One region of the Sulfitobacter sp. PR48 genome, then DNA from elsewhere that is predicted to be linked to it. Evidence: riboswitches for the same ligand, from Rfam matches in the RefSeq annotation. Region 1 holds a riboswitch; each other region holds the start of a gene.
The links. A riboswitch is a leader RNA that binds a small molecule or an ion and turns the genes downstream of it on or off. The one in region 1 is predicted to bind cobalamin.
Positions count from the first base shown of each region.

Region 1 (5,237 bases):
GGCACCGCTTGAAGGTTGCGGTTGAACAACCCGTCCTTCATGACCTCCTCTTTCAGCGCGTTCCAGTCCTGACGGCTGGGCACTTCGATGCCGAACTGATCGAACAGGGCCTTGATGCGCGCGGTTTCGGGCAGCCAGTCCCGTTCGACATAGGTATCGAAAAAACTGCCATCGGCGTATTTCGACGTTTCGAAACCGGCAAAGCTGCGGCCGCGTTCGCGCGCCAATGCGTTAGATGCGCGCAGACAGTGGAACAGCACCGTGGCAAAATAGATGTTGGTGAAATCCACACCCTCGGCGCTGCCGTAGTGGATATGCTCGCGCGCAAGGAAACCGTGCAGGTTCATCTGCCCGAGCCCGATGGCATGTCCTTCGTCGTTGCCCCGGCGCACGGAAGGCACCGAGTCGATGGCCGACAGTTCCGACACCGCGTTCAACGCCCGGATCGCCGCCTGCACCGTGCCCCCCAGATCGCCACCATCCATTGCCTTGGCGATGTTGAGCGACCCGAGGTTGCAGGAGATATCGGTGCCCAGATGCTTGTAGCTCAGATCGTCGTTGAATTCGGAGGCCTCGCTGACCTGGAGAATCTCGGAACACAGGTTCGACATGACGATGCGCCCCTTGACCGGGTTGGCGCGGTTCACCGTGTCCTCGAACATGATATAGGGATAGCCCGATTCAAACTGGATCTCGGCCAGCGTCTGGAAGAACGCCCGCGCGTTGATCTTTTTCTTTCGGATCCTGGGGTTATCCACCATCTCGTGGTATTTCTCGGTCACCGAGATTTCCGAGAAAGGCACCTTGTAGACCCGTTCCACATCATGCGGCGAGAACAGGTACATATCCTCGTTCTTCTTGGCCAGGGTAAAGGTGATGTCGGGGATGACCACGCCCAGCGACAGGGTCTTGATCCGGATCTTTTCATCCGCATTCTCGCGCTTGGTATCGAGGAAACGCAGGATATCGGGGTGGTGCGCGTTCAGATAGACGGCTCCGGCGCCCTGACGCGCGCCCAGCTGGTTGGCATAGGAAAAGCTGTCTTCCAGCAGTTTCATCACCGGGATCACCCCGGACGACTGGTTCTCGATCCCTTTGATCGGCGCACCATGTTCGCGCAGGTTGGTCAGCAGCAGGGCCACGCCGCCGCCGCGCTTGGACAATTGCAGGGCCGAATTGATGCCCCGCCCGATGCTTTCCATGTTGTCTTCCAGACGCAGCAGGAAACAGGAAATCAGCTCGCCCCTTTGCGCCTTGCCCGCGTTCAGGAAGGTCGGCGTTGCGGGCTGGAACCGGCCTGCGATGATCTCGTTCATCAGGCGCATCGCGTCGTCTTCACTGCCGCGCGCCAGCGTCAGGGCGACCATCACCACGCGGTCTTCGAAGCGTTCGAGATAGCGTTTCCCGTCCAGTGTTTTCAGCGTGTAGCTGGTGTAGTATTTGAACGCGCCCAGGAAGGTCGGAAAACGGAACTTCAGGGCAAAGGCTGCCGCCCAGATCCGGTGCAGGAAACCGCGGTCATATTGCTTCAGCACGGCCTCTTCGTAAAAGCCTTCGCTGACCAGATAGTCCAGCTTTTCATCCAGCGAATGAAAGAACACCGTGTTCTGGTTCACATGCTGCAGGAAGTACTGCCGCGCCGCCATGCGGTCGGCGTCGAAACGGATATGCCCCTGATCGTCATAGAGGTTCAGCATCGCGTTCAGCGCGTGGTAGTCGAGCCCCTGCCATTCGGCAGGCACCGCTGCGGCCGGGGCGCTGTCGGTCAGTTCGCGGTCAAGAGTTGCGTTTTCCAAAATCTGTCCAATCCATCCAGGACACGGGCGACATCACCGTCGGTCCCCGCGAGTTCAAAGCGATACAGCACCGGCACGGCGCATTTTCTGGCGATCACATCGCCCGCCAGCGCATAGGTCGCGCCGAAGTTCCGGTTGCCCGAGGCGATGACCCCGCGCAACAGCGCACGGTTGCGCGCAATGTTGAGAAAGCGGATCACCGGTTTGGGAACCGCGCCACGCCCCTGCCCGTCCGCAAAGGTTGGTGTGACCAGCACAAAGGGCGCGTCGGGAGCGGGCAGCGGCGCTTCGGGGTCCGGCGGAATACGCGCCGCCGCCAGACCGGTCCGGCCCACGAAACGATGCGTGTTCTGCGACCGGGACGAGAAATAGACCAGCCCGCCCATTGCCGCGCCCTCAGATCATCGCGCTGATCTTGTCGGGGCGGAATCCGGCCCAGTGATCATCGCCTGCCACCACGACGGGGGCCTGCCGATAGCCCAGACCCTGCACCAGTGCCATTGCCGCGGCATCCTCGGTCAGGTCGATCAGCTGAAAATCAATGCCGCGCATCTCAAGCGCGCGGGTGGTTGCGGTGCATTGCACGCAGGCCGGTTTGGAATAGACTGTAATGGTCATTTGCCCTGTCCTCACTATGGTGTTGGCACGAAAGGAAGGGCACGGGATCGGGCGCCAGTGGCACCGGAACACGCGCCCCGGCCCTCCGCCGCGGTCGTCATCTATGGTGCTCCGGCAGGTCTCCTGACTCGCAGCTCGGGTGTCGCGGCCCCCTTCCCGGTGCGGCATGCACCAGTGGTAACGGGACGTGACTCGCTGCTTACAGTTGCGGGGGCAGTGCCGGATTTTCACCAGCTTCCCTTTTCACCGGCAAGACGAGTCGCCGGCACCAAAGCAACTGCATATTGGGTGAACTTGAGGCAAACTGTCAATATATAGATGTCGGCCTTTTTACCTTCCCCTTCCGGGAAAATGCGTTGCTGTCTTTTCCAAGAGTGTTTTGGTCGCAAATAAATCTTCATAAAACATGCGTCCGGCCTATCATCACAGGACAAGGTGCGGGCTTCGGTCCGAGAATTGGGAAGCCGGCGAAAATCCGGCACTGCCCCCGCAACGGTAAGATCGTAATGCGGCGCATCAACGGCCACTGGGCAGGAGGAGCCCGGGAAGGCGTTGCGCCTCGGGCCCTCACGGGCTGCGATCAAGTCCGGAAACCAGCCTTGGTGAAGTTGTTCAACCGCGGGTGGCGGTCTTGGCACTGAATTGGCGCGCGGCACCTCCCAGAGGCTGCGGCCCATCGGTGTCTTGTGCTGTCATCTGCCCAAATCGATCCGCGGGGCGCGGCAGGAGACCAGAAAGATGACCCACCCACTCAGCGACCTGCTGGCACGGCGCCGCGCCGGCCATGCGCTGGAACAACCCTTCTACACCGATCCCGACGTCTTTCGCGCGGATATGGAAACGATTTTCTACCGCGACTGGCTGTTCGCCGTCCCTGCCTGCGAACTGACCAAAGCGGGCAGCTATGTCACCCATCAGGTCGGCAGCTACGGCGTGGTCATCGTGCGCGGTTCCGATGGCGTGATCCGCGCCTTTCACAATTCCTGCCGCCATCGCGGTTCGGTCATCTGCAACAAGGCAAAGGGCGTGTCGCCCAACCTGGTCTGCCCCTATCACCAATGGACATACAGTCTGGACGGAAAGCTGTTGTGGGCCCGCGAAATGGGGCCTGATTTCGATCCGTCACAGCATGGGTTGAAACCGGTCCATTGCCGGGATCTGCAGGGGCTGATCTATATCTGCCTTGCCGATGAAGCGCCCGATTTCGAGGCCTTCGCCGCCCTCGCGCAGCCCTATCTTGCGGTGCATGACCTGAGCGACGCCAAGGTCGCGCATGAGACAAGCATCATCGAAGACGGCAACTGGAAGCTGGTCTGGGAAAACAACCGCGAATGTTACCATTGCGGGGGCAACCATCCGGGCCTGTGCCGGTCCTTTACCGATGATCCGACCGTCACCGGCATCGAGGAAGGGGAGACACCGCCGCATCTTCAGGCCCATTTCGACCGGCTGGAAGATCAGGGCTATCCCTCGCAATTCCGCATGGCCGAGGACATGCAATACCGCCTTGCGCGGATGCCGCTTCTGCCGGGTGCCAAGAGCTTTACGATGGACCTGAAACCGGCGGTGACAAAGTTTCTCGGGCGGGTCCGGGACGACACCGCCGGCACTTTGCTGAAATACCATTACCCCACCACCTGGAACCATTTCCTGCCGGATCATTCCATCGTCTTTCGCGTCACACCGCTGACGGCGACGACAACGCAAGTCACGACCAAATGGCTGGTCCACAAGGATGCCGTGGAAGGTGTGGATTACGATCTCCAGCGCCTGACCGAGGTCTGGATCGCCACCAATGACGAGGACCGCCGGGTGGTGGAAGACAACCAGCGCGGCATCAATTCACCCGCCTATGAGCCCGGTCCCTATTCGCCCATCCACGAGACCGGCGTGATCGGTTTTGTCGACTGGTATTGCAACACGATGTCGCGGCGGCTGACCCCGACCCAGATGGCGGCGGAGTAACACGATGAAAGATATCGCCCATCCGTCCAATATCTTCTGGCAGGACGATGAACCGCTGGAATGCGTGTCGGTCATCCCCGAACTGGCCAATACCGCCACATTCACCTTTCGCGCGCCCTCGGGGGCGCTGTTCGACTTCAAGCCGGGTCAGTTCCTGACGCTGGAACTGCCGGTGCCCGGTGGCACCGTGCACCGGACCTATACGATTTCCTCCTCGCCCTCGCGGCCGCGGTCGATCTCGATCACCGTCAAGGCGCAGGCCGACAGCATCGGCACACGCTGGATGCTGGATCACCTGGAACCCGGCATGCGGCTGAAGGTGACGGGACCGGCGGGCTGGTTCACCCATACCGATTTCCCGTCAGACAAATACCTGTTCATCTCGGCCGGGTCCGGCATCACGCCGATGATGTCGATGACCACCTGGATGTTCGATCTGGGCACCGAGCCTGACATCGTCTTTGTGAACTGCGCGCGCCGCCCGTCCGAGATCATCTTTCGCCAGCGGCTGGAGCACATGGCCAGCCGGGTGCCGGGCATCGACCTGCACTGGATCGTCAAGGCGGCCGACCGGTTTGCGCCCTGGACCGGCTATCGCGGCCAGATCAACCAGCTGATGCTGGGCCTCATGGCCCCCGATTATCTGGAGCGCGAAGTCTTTTGCTGTGGGCCCGAGCCCTTCATGCAGACCGTGCGCGAGGCGCTTCAGGGTCTTGGCTATGACATGGATCGCTACCACCAGGAGAATTTCCAGGCCCCCACCCCGAACGAGGCCGAGGCCCCCGCGCTGGACGACATCGTGCCGGACGAGGATACCAGCGCCGAGATCACCTTTGCCACCTCGGGCGTCACTGCCAG
Region 1 covers NZ_JARAMM010000004.1:243,449-248,685, reverse strand. Annotated here, with positions in the region: gene nrdE (class 1b ribonucleoside-diphosphate reductase subunit alpha) at 1-1,697, opposite strand, end outside; gene nrdI (class Ib ribonucleoside-diphosphate reductase assembly flavoprotein NrdI) at 1,766-2,182, opposite strand; gene nrdH (glutaredoxin-like protein NrdH) at 2,193-2,414, opposite strand; cobalamin riboswitch at 2,511-2,702, opposite strand; cobalamin riboswitch at 2,832-3,030, shown strand; gene PVW51_RS07525 (aromatic ring-hydroxylating oxygenase subunit alpha) at 3,153-4,379, shown strand; gene PVW51_RS07520 (hybrid-cluster NAD(P)-dependent oxidoreductase) at 4,384-5,237, shown strand, end outside.

Region 2 (5,237 bases), on a different contig from region 1:
TCGCTCAGCCTCAGCCGGGGCGAAAGCACCTGGCTGCGGGGCAATACCTTTTACGGCAAGCGTCAGATGTTCCGGCCCGATTTCATGGAATGGTTCGAGGGGCTGCGCCTGCCGCCCTACCACCTGGAGCGGCGTGGCGACCAATATGAGCTGACCTTCGAAGGCAAATGGCACGAGGTCATGCTGTGGGAAATTCCCGCGCTGGCGGTGCTGATGGAACTGCGGGGCCGGGCCGTGCTGGACACGATGGGCCGGTTCGAACTGCAGGTGCTCTATGCCCGCGCGATGACCCGTGTCTGGGAAAAGATCGCTGTCCTGCGCGAGATTCCCGACCTCTCCGTGGCCGATTTCGGCACCCGCAGGCGGCACAGCTACCTCTGGCAGGACTGGTGCGTACAGGCGATGCAGGAAGGCCTGGGCAAGGCCTTTACCGGGACCTCGAACTGCAAGATCGCGATGAGCCGCGAGCTGGAGGCAATCGGGACAAATGCGCATGAGTTGCCAATGGTTTACGCCGCATTGGCCGAGGATGATGCCGCGCTGGCAGAGGCCCCCTACGAGGTGCTGTCGGACTGGCACGAAGAGCATGACGGGAACCTGCGGATCATCCTGCCGGACACCTATGGCACCAAGGGTTTCCTCGACAATGCGCCGGACTGGCTTGCCGGCTGGACAGGCATTCGCGTGGACAGCGGCGACCCGGTCAAGGCCGCGCAGATTGCCATCGACTGGTGGAAGTCGCGGGGCGAGGATCCGACCCAGAAGCGGGTGATCTTCAGCGATGGTCTGGATGTGGACAAGATACGGGAACTGCACGGAAAATTCGCCGGGAAGGTGAATGTCTCCTTCGGTTGGGGCACATTGCTGACCAATGATTTCAGGGGCCTGGTGAAAGATGATGCGCTGGCCCCTTTCTCGCTGGTGTGCAAGGCCGTGGCGGCCAATGGCAGGCCGACGGTGAAGCTGTCGGACAATCCCAACAAGGCGATGGGCCCGGCCGAAGAGATCGAGCGCTACAAGCGGGTGTTCGGGGTTGGCGCGCAGGACCGCCAGGAGGTTGTGGTCTAGAACGCGCGCAACGGCACCGGCCGATGGCGGCAGAGCACGGGTGTCTACTTTGGCGTGGTCACCTCGCGCCCTGCCGCGTTCATCTGCCGTTCCCGCCAGATGATCAGCAATCCGCCACCTGCCAGCAGCAGCGCGCCGGGGAACAGCTCGGACCAGGGCGCTTCGCCGTAAAACAGCCAGCCCAGGACAAAGGCCAGCGGGATGCCGAAATAGCCGAACGGGGCGAGGTTGCTCTGTTCAGTCATGCGGTAGGCCGTCACCAGCACCAGCACGGCAAATCCGCCGAGCCCGCCCATCGCCACAATCCACAGCAGGTCCGTGCCGTCCTGCATTGGCGTGAAACCGCCCGTGGCCAGCGTCAGCACCAGCGCACCCAGGGTCGCGACGCCGGTGGAATACAGGTTGATCAGGGCTGTTGGCGGGCCGTCGTCCATCATCCGGGCGGTGACGGCGGTCAGCGCATAACAGAGCGCCGCGCCCAGCGGCAGCAGGGCCGCCAGTGAAAAGCTGTCCCGGCCCGGTCCCACGATCATCACCACCCCGGCAAAGCCGACCAGCACCGCGGCCCAGCGCACCAGCCCGACCTTTTCGCCCAGCAGGGGCACGGCAAGTGCGGTGACAAAGACTGCGTTGGAATAGGAGATGGTGGAGGCGGTGGCAAAGGTCAGGATGCCCAGCGACAGGTAAAAGAAATATTGCGCGAAGGTCAGGATCAGCCCGCGCAGCAGGGCCAGTTTCCATTGACGCATGTGCAGGCTGCGCCCTTTGGCGTGCCAGTCCCGGGAGGTCCAGAGGACCAGAAGTGCCGGGATCAGCCCCACCAGGTTGCGGTAGGCCGAAAGTTCGGCGGCGCCGTAGCTGCCGGAGAGGTGTTTGATGATCAGCCCCATGCCATCGAACAACAGGATCGCAAACAGCGAATAGAGAATCGCGAGGGTGGTTCGGCTCACGCGGCGAAGGCTCCTGTCAGAGGGGGAGGGTTGTCCGCCAGTTATGGGCCGCAGGGCAGAGCAGGGCCAGAGGAAATTGAAACGTCATGGTCGGGCGCGGGCAGGCCACCACCCGATCCGGGGCCGGAGTACCGGGGATTGCGCACCGGGGCCGGCATTTCCAGACAGCGCAAGGCGTTGCTGCGGGCAAGCGCATTCGGCGCATGAGTTGTCGTGAATGAGCCTTGCCTTGGCTGGGCCGAAGTGCAACATTGGGCTTGCTTGGTGTTCCCGCAAGCGCCCCTTTGGGTGTGGAACCGAACAGGGAATTCCGTAAGGGCCGCACAGCCTGAAACGGAAGCCGCCCCCGCGACTGTAAGCGGAGAGTCTGTGCCCAACGTGCCACTTGACCATTCGGTCGGGGAAGGCGGGCAAAGGCATCGACCCGTGAGCCAGGAGACCTGCCAGGCGTGAGAAACTTGAAACAGGTCGTCGGGTGTGACGGCAAGGAGAAGACCATGACTACAATGACTGCCAAGTCGCAGACCGCCAGCCGCTTTGTTCCCGCGATCTTTGCCGCCGTTCTGGGCCTTGCCCTGATCACGCTGACCGGGCACGTTCAGGCCGCCGCGTTGCATGATGCCGCGCATGATGTGCGCCATGCCACAGGTTTCCCCTGCCACTGACCCCTATGGGCCATCGGGATCAGGTCTGAGCCGCGTCAAAGCAGGCGGTGACCCGGTTCCCCTGGTGAACAACGCAGCGCGTTCCGGTCATAGACCTTTATCAGCTTGAGGCGCTGCCGATTTTCGGCGGCGTGTTTGTGTTGATTGGTGTCGGTGCCGGCGCGTTGCCATGAAAGCAAGAGGATCTCGTTATGACTTCACGGTTTTTGGTTTCCGCCCTTTTTGCAGGGGCCTTGGCGGGTGCGATCATCGGCCTGCTGCAACTGGTATTTGTGCAGCCTGTGCTGCTGCATGCGGAGCTTTATGAAAGCGGGGAGCTGGTGCATTTCGGCGCAGAGGCGGTCAGCGCCCATCCCGCCTTGCCCGGTTTCGACCTGATGCGCGACGGGTTGAGCGTGATTTTCACCATGCTGACCTATACCGGTTATGCGCTGATCTTGGTTGCGGCCATGAGCTTTGGCGAGGACCGCGGTGCGCGGATCGACGGGCGCTGGGGTATCCTGTGGGGTGTTGCCGGTTTCGTCGCCTTTCATCTGGCCCCCGGATTTACCCTTGCCCCGGAAGTGCCCGGTGTGGCTGCGGCCGATGTGGCCCTGCGGCAGGTCTGGTGGTTTGCGACGGCGATTGCGGCCTGTGTGGCGCTCTGGCTGCTGGCCTTTGGCCAGAACTGGGCGGCCTGGAGTGCGGCGGCGCTGTTGCTGGCCGCACCGCATCTGATCGGCGCGCCGGAGCCCGAGACCTTTACCGGTCCTGTCCCGACCGAGATCGGCGCGCTGTTCGCGGCGCGTGCGCTCGGCGTCGGTCTGGCGGCCTGGGTGTTGCTCGGCTGCTTTGCGGGCTATTTCTGGCAGCGCGAAGGGGAGCATGCCGCCCAGGCGGCGTGAGGGTGTGATGGGCAGAACGCTTGCGCTTTTCGTCATCGGCCTTGTCTTCGGAGGCGGTCTCGGCTTTGCCTTTGCGGCGGGCAACGGGATCACCTTTGACGGGCATGATCATGGGGATGCGGCCCAGCATGGCGGGATGGATCACGGGGGCATGACTGCCGACGGGATGGATCATGCCAAGATGCACGAGACGCCGATTGCGGTCGCGGCGGATGCCGCGCCCGAGGTTCAGATCATGGTCAGCCCGGACCCGATGGCGGGCCATAACCTGCATGTCATGGTCGAGAATTTCGAGTTTTCGCCGCAGAACGCCAGCCTGCCCCATCAACCGGGGCAGGGCCATGCGCATGTCTATGCGAACGGCGTCAAGCTGGCCCGGATCTATGGCCCCTGGATGCATCTGGATGGCCTGCCCAAAGGCCAGGTGGAGATCGAGGTGACGCTGAACAGCAACGATCATCATCCGCTGGAGGTGGAGGGCACGCCGGTAACGGCCCGGGCCGTGGTGGAGGTGGAATGACCGCAACGCTTTATGTCTGCACCACCTGCCGCGCGGGTGAGGTGCTGGAAGAGGATGCCCCCCGGCCCGGCGCGCTGCTGCACAGCGCATTGACCGAAGCGGGGGCACCTGACGCGGTCGAGATCGTCGGGGTGGCCTGTCTGTCCGCCTGTTCGCAAGGGGCGGCGGTGGCGCTGTCGGAGCCGGGCAAATGGACCTATGTATATGGCCGCCTGACCCCGGCGGATGCCCCCGATATCCTGGCCGGTGCCGCCGCCTATGCCGCAAGTGCCGACGGGCTGGTGCCCTGGCGTGAGCGCCCCGTAATTTTCCGCAAGCAGAGCCTTGCGCGTGTTCCCCCCTTTACCCTGCCTTTGGAGGCTGCCGAATGAATGACCTGAGCAAAATTCCCGTGACCGTGATCACCGGGTTTCTGGGCGCTGGCAAAACCACGCTGATCCGCCATCTGATGTCCAATTCGGGCGGGCGGCGGCTGGCTGTTCTGGTGAACGAATTCGGGACCGTGGGGGTGGATGGCGACATCCTGAAATCCTGTGCAATCCCCGATTGCCCGGCAGAGAACATCGTGGAACTGGCCAATGGCTGCATCTGCTGCACGGTGGCCGATGATTTCATCCCCACCATCGAGGCGCTGATGGCGCTGCCCACGCGACCCGATCACATCCTGATCGAAACCTCCGGTCTGGCGCTGCCGAAGCCGCTGCTCAAGGCTTTCGACTGGCCGGCGATCCGTTCGAAGATCACGGTGGACGGGGTGATCGCCCTGGCCGATGCCGAAGCTGTGGCGGCGGGTCGTTTCGCCCCTGACGAGGCGGCGGTGGATGCGCAGAGGCTGGCCGATGACAGTCTGGATCACGAGACCCCGCTGTCCGAGGTATTCGAGGATCAGATTGCCTGTGCGGATATCATCCTGATGTCCAAGGCCGATCTGGCCGGTGAGGAAGGGCTCGCCACGGCGCGCCGGATCATCGAGGCGGAAAGCCCCCGCCCGATCCGCATCCTGCCGATGACCGAAGGGGTGATCGACCCCAAGGTGGTGTTGGGTCTGAATGCTGCTGCCGAAGACGATCTGGCGGCCCGCCCGTCGCATCATGACGGGGCGGATGACCACGAACATGATGATTTCGAGACCATTGTGGTGCCCATGCCC
Region 2 covers NZ_JARAMM010000001.1:382,826-388,062, reverse strand. Annotated here, with positions in the region: gene pncB (nicotinate phosphoribosyltransferase) at 1-1,068, shown strand, start outside; gene PVW51_RS01845 (DMT family transporter) at 1,113-2,018, opposite strand; cobalamin riboswitch at 2,264-2,480, shown strand; gene PVW51_RS01840 (CbtB domain-containing protein) at 2,525-2,683, shown strand; gene PVW51_RS01835 (CbtA family protein) at 2,875-3,567, shown strand; gene PVW51_RS01830 (hypothetical protein) at 3,575-4,087, shown strand; gene PVW51_RS01825 (DUF1636 family protein) at 4,084-4,458, shown strand; gene cobW (cobalamin biosynthesis protein CobW) at 4,455-5,237, shown strand, end outside.
Region 2: linked by a shared signal. The riboswitch ahead of PVW51_RS01840 (CbtB domain-containing protein) and the one ahead of PVW51_RS07525 (aromatic ring-hydroxylating oxygenase subunit alpha) in region 1 are both predicted to bind cobalamin.

Region 3 (5,237 bases), on a different contig from region 1:
GCGGAATACCGCGATGCGATTGACAAGCTGGGGCTGGGCGACATCACCATCACCGAGGTGTTCGACCCCAGTTTCCGCGACGATCAGAACGTGGCGATGATTCGCATCCAGGCGCAGGACGAACAGCAGGCGGTCACCGTCGAAACCATCGAAGCGGTGGAACAGGCGCTGAAAACCGCGCGGCCCGACATCAAGTTCACTTCGGTCGAATCCGTGGGCCCCAAGGTATCGGGCGAACTGATCCAGACGGCGGTGATTGCCGTGGCGCTGGCGATCGGGGCGGTGCTGATCTACATCTGGCTGCGCTTTGAATGGCAGTTTGCCGCAGGGGCCGTGCTGGCCCTTGTCCATGACGTGGTGCTGACAATCGGCATCTTCTCCGAGCTTGAAATCCGGTTCGATCTGGCGATCATCGCAGCACTTCTGACCATCGTGGGCTATTCGCTGAACGATACCGTCGTTGTCTTTGACCGGGTGCGGGAGAACCTGCGCAAGTACAAGAAACGCCCCCTGAAAGAGATCCTGAACCTGTCCATCAATGAAACCATGAGCCGGACATTGATGACCTCCTTCACCACCCTGCTGGCGCTGATCGCGCTCTTTGCACTTGGCGGTGATGTGATCCGGGGTTTCGTCTTTGCGATGATCTGGGGCGTGATCGTGGGCACCTATTCCTCGATCTTCGTGGCCTCGGCGATCCTGCTCTATCTCGGCGTCAAGCGCGACTGGTCCAAACCGGATGCGAATGCAGGCAACCAATACGCCAATATTGACGCCTGAGACACCCGCGCCGGATCGACCGCAGGTTCGGTCCCAGGTGCGGCGCGGATCAGCTTTTGCGCTGCACCATCAGAAACGGGCCTGCGGGTTTCAGCGAAGTGTGATACCGCCAGTACGGCTAGCTTTTCAGTGCCCCGGATTTTCATCATCGGTTTCCGCGGGCAGGGTGCTGGCATCAAATGCAGCGCTCCAGCGATCCAGCAGCGCGCAATCGCCCTGCAGACACCGCCATTGCCGCAACCCGTTGCGCAGCCCGGCGCGCCCGATCCGGGTCGCAGGCTCGGTGATGCTGCCCGGCTCCCGCTCCCGTTCAAGCGCTGCCCAGCAGAGTGATTTCGCGGAAAGGTATTCCTGCGAACCCCATGCCTGCAACATTTCCTGAAACCTGTAAAAGGCGGCGCGGTTGAACGCCTTGTCCTCTCCCAGCCGTCCGGAAACCGGGCTCTCGGGGTGATAGCCCGCACAGGGCACCCAGCCTTCGGGGATCGGCGCATTGGCGGAATGGGTGCGCCCCGCGCGCAGAAGTTTTGGCAAGACATGCGTATGTGGCCCCTCGGGGGAGGTGCCGCCGGTATCCGGCCCGCCGATCATCTGAAACACCTCGACCCGGCCCAGCCGGGTCAGGGCAACGCGGTGCGGATGCGCCCTGAGGATGGCAGCCATGGCCGGATTGTCCGGATCCATCAGCGACCGGCCCGCCTTTGCGCTCTGGTCGGTGAAACGGGAGACATCGCGCGAGGTCAGGAAGGCCACGGCATCCTGCATCTTCTGCGCCTCAAGCTCCTGCGCCAGCCAGGCTGCGACATCGCGTTCTTTCGGCAGGTCCGCATTGCGCACCTCGCGCCAGACGATGCGTCGCGCCGTCACGAAACCGGGCTGGTTGATGGCCCAGCTGAGCACCTGCATCTCGCGCTCAAGCTCAAGGCTCAGCCAGGGCCGCACAAGGGTGACGCCGCTCATTCCAGTATGTCCAGCGGCTGAAAGACAAGCCCCGATGCCGTTTCTTCCAGAAAAGCGCTGACGCCAAAGGTGTCACGGACAAGCGCTGGGGTCAGCACCGCCTGCGGTGGGCCGTCCGCGGCAATGCCGCCCTTGTCGACGACGATCAGGCGGGTGCAGTGCCGCGCCGCCAACCCCAGGTCATGCAGTGACACGATCACCGCGCGCCCCTCCGCCGCCAGATCGGCAAAGCTGCCGCGGTATTCCAGCGCGAGGGAGGTCGATTCGCGTCCGTAATGCGGATTGGAGGAACTGCTGTCCTTCTCGGTCTCAAGCAGCAGGTTCAGCAGATGGCCGGCCTCTGCCACGCTGCGCCCGTCCAGGCCGAAACTCAGCCGGTATTTCAGCGCTTGGGTCCGGGTAAGCTTCGGCGCGCCGCCGTTGAAGGTCGATTCGTATCTGGTGTTCTCATAGGCCAGCCGATGGGTCAGCCGCCCCTCCAGCATCGCATATTCGCCGTAGACCCCTAGGTCGTGTTGACATTCATTGTCGCCCACCCGCGCGAGGCGGATTTTGCCGCTGGCGCCCTGATGTGAGCGCAGCAATGTGATCATTGGAAGCGAACATCCGGGATGGCAGAGGCAAAATCCGCCGCGCCCCGCAGGGGTTTCGCCAAAATTGCCCATTTCTGCGTTAAGAGAGCTTGAAATAGCTGGCTATTCCTGCGCTCTCTTGCCTGGAACTGAGCAATTTTGGACTGAAACGGGTGGGTGACAATGAATGTCAACACGACCTAGCGTCCGTTCGTCGCGGGTGCCGAACTGGGTCGGATCATCCACCACATAACCCGGCGCATCCGGCGCGAAAGAAATGCGGTTGCCGTTGTCCCATTGCCCAGCTCCAGCGTGGCCGAATAGGTGTCACCGATCCCGCCTTTGCGGGTAATGATATTGATAACCCCCGCCGAGGCGTTGGAACCGTAATAGACCGATTGCGGCCCGCGCAGCACCTCGATGCGCTCGATATTGGCGGTTTCCAGACCGCTGAGAATATATTCGCCATCGCCGCCCGAGGCTTCGATCCCGTCGATCAGGATCAGCGTATGGTTTGCCTCGCCGCCGCGCAGGCGGACCTGGTAAAACTGCTGCCGTACCCGTTGACCGACACGCCCGGCAAGGCGCGCAGGGCGTCCTGCACCGTGGCGATGCCGCGCTCCTCGATCTGTTGTGCCGTGACAACGCGCGCCGCGCGGCCCAGTGCCTCGGCCTCGATCGGCGTCAGCCCGCCCGAGACAATGATTTCGCCCAGATCGAAATGATCCTGAGCCAGTGCAGCAGTGGTGAAGAATGGAACGACGGCTGCGGAAGCCAGAGCGGATGCAAGAGGCATGAGATACCCTCGGTTGCGGCCCCGACGGGCCGCCAGACGTTGAATTGTCTTTTGAGGGATGCCCCCCGCAGACGGTGAAAACACCACAAGCGGAAGCTCCGCAGTCCCGACGCCCCTCGCGCCCGAACAGGGTGAACACCTCGGCAGGTCTCCTGACTCGCGGGTCGTTGCTTGGCCGGACCTTCCCATCACATATGCTGTGACAGTGGTATGCGCCGGCTTCGCTCTCCGCCTACAGTTGCGGGGGCAGTCGTGGATTTGGCCGGAGGGCCGAACCACGTTCCCTATTAACCAGACGGCGAACCGTCCGGACCGAAGTACCCTTTGGTTAGCGGCCCGAATCGTTTCGGTAAAGCCTGCATGGGAAAATTCTCTGCGCCGCCCGGCGGGGCCCGCGGCAAAGCACCCCGCCAGGGGGCGTCTTTTTACCGCGCTGGCCTATAACGTCAGGGCCGCATCGGCTATGATCGTCCTGCCGCTTTGCAAAGGGATGTGACATGCGCTTGAACGAGATCGTCTTTACGGATGCGAAACCCGTCGAAGGCTATGGCCCCGGCTTTTTCCGCATCGGCGGGCAGGTGATCCATGGCCCGGTGATTGCCGGACCCGGTGGCATTCAGACATGGGCCGGGCTGCAGGACGACGCCGCGCTTCTGGCGCTCAAGGGGCAGGTTGACGTGCTCTTTGTCGGGACCGGCGCCGAGATCGGCCATCTGCCGGAATCCCTGACCGGCCCGCTGGAGGAGGCCGGTATGGGGGTGGAGGCGATGGCATCCCCCGCCGCCTGCCGCACCTACAACATCTTGCTGAGCGAAGGCCGCCGCATTGCCCTCGCGCTGATCCCCGTCTGACATGCCCGGGCCGTTGCGCCCGCCCCGCCGGGGTGCCGCGCCGCAAATGACCGCTTTTGCGCGCTCCGCCAATGGGTTACGCAGGGGGCATGATGTTACGTGTCGATGATCTGACCCTTGCCCGTGGCGGTGTGCCGGTTCTGACCGGTCTCAGCCTTGCGCTGGTGCCGGGCCAGGCGCTGATCCTGCGCGGGCCGAACGGCGCGGGCAAGACTACCCTGTTGCGCAGCATCGCGGGCCTGCAACCGCCGCTTTCGGGCCGCATCGAGGGCGCGCAGGACCGTGTCGCCTATGCCGCCCATGCCGACGGGCTGAAAGCGATGCTGAGCGTGACCGAGAACCTGGCCTTCTGGGCGCGGACCTTTGGCACTTCCGACATCACCCCGGCGCTGGATGCCTTTGACCTGCACGGGCTGGCGGACCGGCTGGCAGGCACCCTGTCGGCAGGGCAGAAACGCCGTCTGGGACTGGCGCGGCTTCTGGTCACCGGGCGGCCGCTCTGGGTGCTGGACGAACCCACCGTTTCGCTCGACACCGGGGCGGTGGCGCTCTTTGCCGCTGCCCTGCGCGCGCATCTGGCACAGGGCGGCGCGGCGCTGATCGCCACCCATATCGACCTGGGGATCGAGGCGCAGGTGCTGGACATCACCCCCTTCCGCGCCAGTGCTGCCACCCGCGCCGGCGCCAGCGACGAGGCCTTTCTGTGAGGGCGCTTCTGATCCGCGACCTGACGCTCGCGCTCCGGGCCGGGGGCGGCTTTGGCCTGGGGCTTGCCTTCTTCCTGATCGTGACGGTGCTGGTGCCCTTCAGCGTCGGCCCGCAGGCGGCGCTCTTGCAACTCATCGCCCCCGGCGTGCTCTGGCTGGGCGCGCTGCTGGCCTGCCTTTTGTCGCTGGACCGCCTGCTGGCGCTGGATTTCGAGGATGGCACGCTTGACCTGCTGCTCACTGCCCCGCTGCCGCTGGAGGGGGCGCTGAGCGTCAAGGCGCTGGCCCATTGGCTGACCACGGGCCTGCCGCTGGTGCTGGCCGCCCCGGTGCTGGGCGTGCTGCTGAACCTCGCACCGCCAGGCTACCTCTGGCTTGTCGTTTCGCTGGCGCTGGGGACACCGGCGCTGTCGGTCATCGGCTGTTTCGGCGCGGCGCTTACCGTGGGGATCAAACGCGGCGGGCTGCTGCTGTCGCTGCTGGTACTGCCGCTTTACGTGCCGACCCTGATCTTCGGGGCCGAGGTCGCCCGGCGCGGCGCAGGCGGGCAGGAGGTGACCACACCACTGCT
Region 3 covers NZ_JARAMM010000013.1:53,446-58,682, reverse strand. Annotated here, with positions in the region: gene secF (protein translocase subunit SecF) at 1-780, shown strand, start outside; gene PVW51_RS17180 (DUF6925 family protein) at 907-1,740, opposite strand; gene PVW51_RS17175 (ABC transporter ATP-binding protein) at 1,737-2,333, opposite strand; partial or broken gene PVW51_RS24325 (TonB-dependent receptor) at 2,513-3,108, opposite strand; cobalamin riboswitch at 3,234-3,440, opposite strand; gene PVW51_RS17165 (Mth938-like domain-containing protein) at 3,606-3,959, shown strand; gene ccmA (heme ABC exporter ATP-binding protein CcmA) at 4,049-4,666, shown strand; gene ccmB (heme exporter protein CcmB) at 4,663-5,237, shown strand, end outside.
Region 3: linked by a shared signal. The riboswitch ahead of PVW51_RS24325 (TonB-dependent receptor) and the one ahead of PVW51_RS07525 (aromatic ring-hydroxylating oxygenase subunit alpha) in region 1 are both predicted to bind cobalamin.